Regions from separate parts of the Pseudoalteromonas sp. CST2 genome, predicted to be linked through region 1. Evidence: predicted binding sites of a transcription regulator. Region 1 holds the regulator's gene; the other holds the start of a gene.
What was found. Region 1 encodes FliA, which starts transcription of late flagellar genes. Its sites were predicted from a motif close to CTAAAGNTNNNNNNNNNNNNGCCGATA; they were not measured.
Positions count from the first base shown of each region.

Region 2: a site for FliA is predicted at 1,148-1,174, ahead of PSH41_RS12065 (VC2046/SO_2500 family protein). Genes of this name have one in related genera too.

Region 1 covers NZ_JAQREO010000007.1:58,248-60,647, reverse strand. Annotated here, with positions in the region: gene PSH41_RS11040 (protein phosphatase CheZ) at 1-93, opposite strand, end outside; gene cheY (chemotaxis response regulator CheY) at 109-492, opposite strand; gene PSH41_RS11030 (RNA polymerase sigma factor FliA) at 534-1,244, opposite strand; gene PSH41_RS11025 (MinD/ParA family ATP-binding protein) at 1,271-2,131, opposite strand; gene flhF (flagellar biosynthesis protein FlhF) at 2,124-2,400, opposite strand, start outside.
Region 2 covers NZ_JAQREO010000008.1:88,967-91,366, reverse strand. Annotated here, with positions in the region: gene PSH41_RS12070 (DUF6172 family protein) at 93-395, opposite strand; gene PSH41_RS12065 (VC2046/SO_2500 family protein) at 586-1,113, opposite strand; tRNA gene PSH41_RS12060 (tRNA-Tyr) at 1,226-1,310, shown strand; tRNA gene PSH41_RS12055 (tRNA-Tyr) at 1,359-1,443, shown strand; gene PSH41_RS12050 (M48 family metallopeptidase) at 1,507-2,157, opposite strand.

The sequences.
Region 1 (2,400 bases):
TTGATCAGCTTTATCTTGCTCACCGTTTTCTAAAAAAACGACGAGCTGACGAGCTTGTTCTAAAGTAATTTGAGGCGCAGCTGGTGCTGACATAAGCCTCTCCTCTCATTAACCTAAGCGTTCAAACACTTTTTCTAATTTAGTTTTCAAAGTACCTGCAGTAAATGGCTTAACAATGTAGCCATTAACACCTGCTTGCGCTGCCGCTATTATTTGTTCTTTTTTAGCTTCTGCCGTCACCATTAAAACCGGAATATGTTTTAATTTTTCGTCAGCTCTAATGGCTCTTAGCAAGTCAATACCCTGCATGCCTGGCATGTTCCAATCGGTTACAACAAAGTCAAAAACCTGATTTTGCAACATAGGTAATGCTGTAGAACCATCGTCAGCTTCTTGAACATTCGTGAACCCTAGGTCACGCAACAGATTTTTTATAATACGTCTCATTGTAGAGAAATCATCAACAACAAGAATTTTCATGTTTTTATCCAAAACATCCTCCGGTGAGGTCTTAACCTATAATTTACTTACTACTAGTTTATCCAGTCATTGATTTTTGCTTTGAGCTTAATCATCGCCTGACCATGTATCTGACTTACACGCGATTCACTTACATCGAGTATATGCCCAATTTCTTTTAAATTCATTTCATCGTTGTAATACAAAGAAAGCACCATTGCATCTCGCTCTGGTAAAGACTTTATTGCCTCTAACAATGAATTATTAAACCGTTCATTTTTAACATTACTAAATGGTTTGTCTAGCGCTAAATCTTGACCTGCAGGGCTAATAACATCTTCATCTACTCCTAGGTCTTCTATACCAAGCACTTTACTGGAATTAACATCATTTAAAATATGATGGTATTCTTCTAGCGAAATATCAAGTTTTTCAGCTACTTCAGTATCTTTTGGTTCTCTATTTAAGCTATTTTCTAATTCTGTGATAGTTTCGGCTACTAATCGGCTTTTACGGTGCACCGAACGTGGTGCCCAATCCCCTCTGCGCATTTCATCAAGCATAGCGCCGCGGATACGAATACCTGCAAACGTTTCAAAGCTTGCCCCTTTACTGGCGTCAAAGTTTTTTGAGGCCTCGATAAGGCCAATCATTCCCGATTGAATTAAGTCATCAAGCTGAACACTAGGAGGAAGACGAGCTATTAAATGGCACGCCACTTTTTTGACAAGCGACGCGTGCTTTTCAACAATCACATTTAAATTTTGTGTTGATTGATATCCCATAGCTCTTTTCACCGATGTTGTCATAATCAGCCGTTTACTAGCTTCTCAATGAAAAACTCTAAATGTCCTGAAGGTTGATTAGGTATAGGCCATTTTACTGCTTTTGTCGCTAATGTTTTAAACGCGACTGCTGCTGGTGAATTAGGGAAAAGATCGACAATTACTTTTTGTTTACGCGTAGATTTACGCATATTTTCATCATATGGAATAGTCGCAACAAGCTCCATAGACACATCTAAAAAGCGGTCTGTTACTTTAGAGAGCTTTGCAAAAAGCTCTTGGCCCTCGCGCATACTGCGCACCATGTTTGCAACAATTTTAAATTTATAAACGCCATGCTCGCGGCTAAGTACTTTAATAAGCGCGTAGGCATCAGTAATAGAGGTCGGCTCATCACACACCACCACCATGACATCTTGCGCTGCACGAGAAAAACTCAGCACCATGTCAGAAATACCAGCGGCGGTATCTACAATTAAAATATCAAATTCGGTATTAAGCTCACTAAAGGCACGAATTAACCCAGCATGCTCAGATGGGGTTAGCTCCACCATACTTTGCGAGCCTGATGTAGCAGGCACGATTTTAATACCGCCTGGGCCTTCAACTAAAATCTCGTCAAGTTCGCACTCGCCTGAAAGGACATGAGATAAGTTTTTTTCAACACGTAGTCCTAGCATTACATCACAATTAGCTAGGCCTAAATCGGCATCTAATACTAATACACGATTACCCTGCTGCCCTAAAGCAATAGCAGTATTTAAAGAGACGTTGGTTTTACCCACCCCTCCTTTACCGCCGGTGACAGCGATAACTTTTACGCCGTTGTTGTTGTTTTGACTCATTTTGCGCAGGCCGCTTGCTTGATCTAATACTGTGTTAATCATACATCCCTACTGTGCTTGGCGCCACTGCTTGGTGCCTTGAATGTTGTGCTTTTGCTCTTTTTAAATACAATTGCTCAGCTTTTTTTACTAGTTTTTCAGCATTTGCAACGCGAATATCTTCTGGTACACGCTGACCATTAGTAAGATACCCTATTGGAAGGCGATTTTGAATCGCTATACTAATAATCTCACCTAAACTTAATGATTCATCTAACTTAGTGAAAATACAACCGCTTAGCTGAACCTTTTTAAAATGTCTTACGGTTTCT
Region 2 (2,400 bases), on a different contig from region 1:
TTAAGCGCTACTCTATACAACTAAACATGTTAATAACTGCCATAAACAAAAAATGGACCATCTAGGTCCATTTTCTACAATATTGCTATTGGTTATTCATCATCATCTAAATCGAACGATTCACGCTGCGCAGGTCTAGCTAAAATCTCAACATAGAATGAAGTAAGCGCCTGCTTTTCGATTTCGCTGATCTTGTTGTTAATTTCAGCTACGTGAACAACTTCGGCATCATCGGCACTTGTACCAAACTTACAGTCAAACGCCCAGTAATCAGCTTCAACAGGTAGCGTTTTATTGCGCTCTCTTTTCAAATATTTTTTCACTTCATGCTTTGCAGCATCAACCATACGAGGGTATTTGATTTTCTCATGATTTAGCGTGAATGTTTTCTTCATTACGTTCCTAATTACCTTGATTTAATGATAATGGCACTCAAGTCATACCATTTGCAGCCATTATAGCAATTGCATTTAATTTGTGGATGCTTTTTTTAAACAAAAAAAGAATTGTTCTATTTTATTGCATAACCGGTTATTAAATATAAGGTGTTTTAGGCTTTTAAAACGCACAAGTGTTAAATTATTTTTATGCGTTAGCAACAAGCAATGGCTTATGTATAGCCTCATTAGTTAAATCGTCATAAAATGCCGCGGCGTCCATTTGTGGACTTGCAAGCGCGGTGTGCGTGTCATTTAAGCGCCTGCGTACTGATAGTTCACAATTATCGATTACTGTTAAAGGAATATGTAACTTGTCATCTCTAATCGCTAGTGGCTCAGGCTTTAAGCAGTGGCTTAATTTTATTGCTTTCATGCCCGCTTGCTCGCCTTGTTGAACAATCACCGACGCGTGCTCTTGCCCTATGGTCATATCAAATTTTTCGGGAGCTAATAATTGCTTTGGTCCAGCACCAAAGCGCTCCCTTAACTGTTCTTCGTCTACATAATCACTATGCGTTTCACTTTTTGGCAAGTGAAATTGACTAAAATCCAGCGCATCGTGCGATAGCATCGCTAATAAAAGTGAGAATTCGCCTCTGCGATTTTCATGCACACTTTTATTTAGCCTGGTCTTTAGTTGACTCTCTGTGATTAACAAATCATCGATTTGCATAGTCTTTAGCCGATTATGATAACTGATAGATATTTATCGGCTTTATTTCAAATTTCTTTAGCTTTTTTCTTTACTTAAATACGCAGTTTGCTATTATCAGCGCCGTTGCATTGGAGGGGTTCCCGAGCGGCCAAAGGGATCAGACTGTAAATCTGACGGCTCAGCCTTCGCTGGTTCGAATCCAGCTCCCTCCACCACTTTTCTTACCGCTAAGTTAAGTGGGGCCAAATGTAATAAAATAGTGTGGAGGGGTTCCCGAGCGGCCAAAGGGATCAGACTGTAAATCTGACGGCTCAGCCTTCGCTGGTTCGAATCCAGCTCCCTCCACCACTTCTTATCTTCAGTATCTTTTTCTACATCTTTTTCATCACTATTTAAAACTTCATTTTTAGACTAATTATCAAATACCCACTGTAATGTTGCCCCGTGGTTTTTAAGCCATGCTGATGCAGAATTATAATCGGGATAAAATTTAGCTACGCGCTTCCAAAAAGCGCTGCTGTGGTTCAAATACTTTAAATGAGCTAATTCGTGCACAATAACATAATCAATTATACGATGAGGCGCCCCAACAAGGTTAAGGCTAAAGGTTAGCTCTCGCCGAGAATTACAACTCCCCCACTTACGTTTATAACTTCCAATCGTCAATTTAGTCGGTAATGCTTCTGACATCTGTTGGCAATAATAAGCTAAACGCATTTCAATGTAGTTTGTTAGCGTTTCTTCAAGGGCAAGGCAAAGTAACTGCTTGCGTTTTTCAGGCTGTTTTTTTACTCGATTAGAAGTGTAAATAGTAAATACGCTATCGGATTGCTGAACATGAGAGCGTGTCCCTTTTGCAAAAGTAATGGTATATGGCTTAGCAAAAACCATTATTTGCTGGTTTTTAAACGGGTGTTGTTGAGTATCAATGGCGTTAAGTTGTTTATGCAATTGCGCAGTTACCCACTCTTTTTTACTAAACAGCCATTGTTCTATTTGTAGTTTTGGCACGTGTGTAGGCGCATAAACAGTGACTGATTTTTGGCTAACTTTTATTGCCACTGTTTTACGCCTTGCACTGCGTTTTAGCTGATACTCAAACAAGGTGTATGCTCTAAATATAAATAAAAGCGTATTATAAAGCCTTATTTAATCAATGCAGTTATTTAGCGATAAATAAATGGGCTCAGTGTTTATTATTATTTTTATTTACGCAAAATCACGTCTTATTAATAAAGCACGTTACGCATGTTAATATTTTAATGCTAAAAAGTAACCTCATTGATTTATAATATAAATTAATAG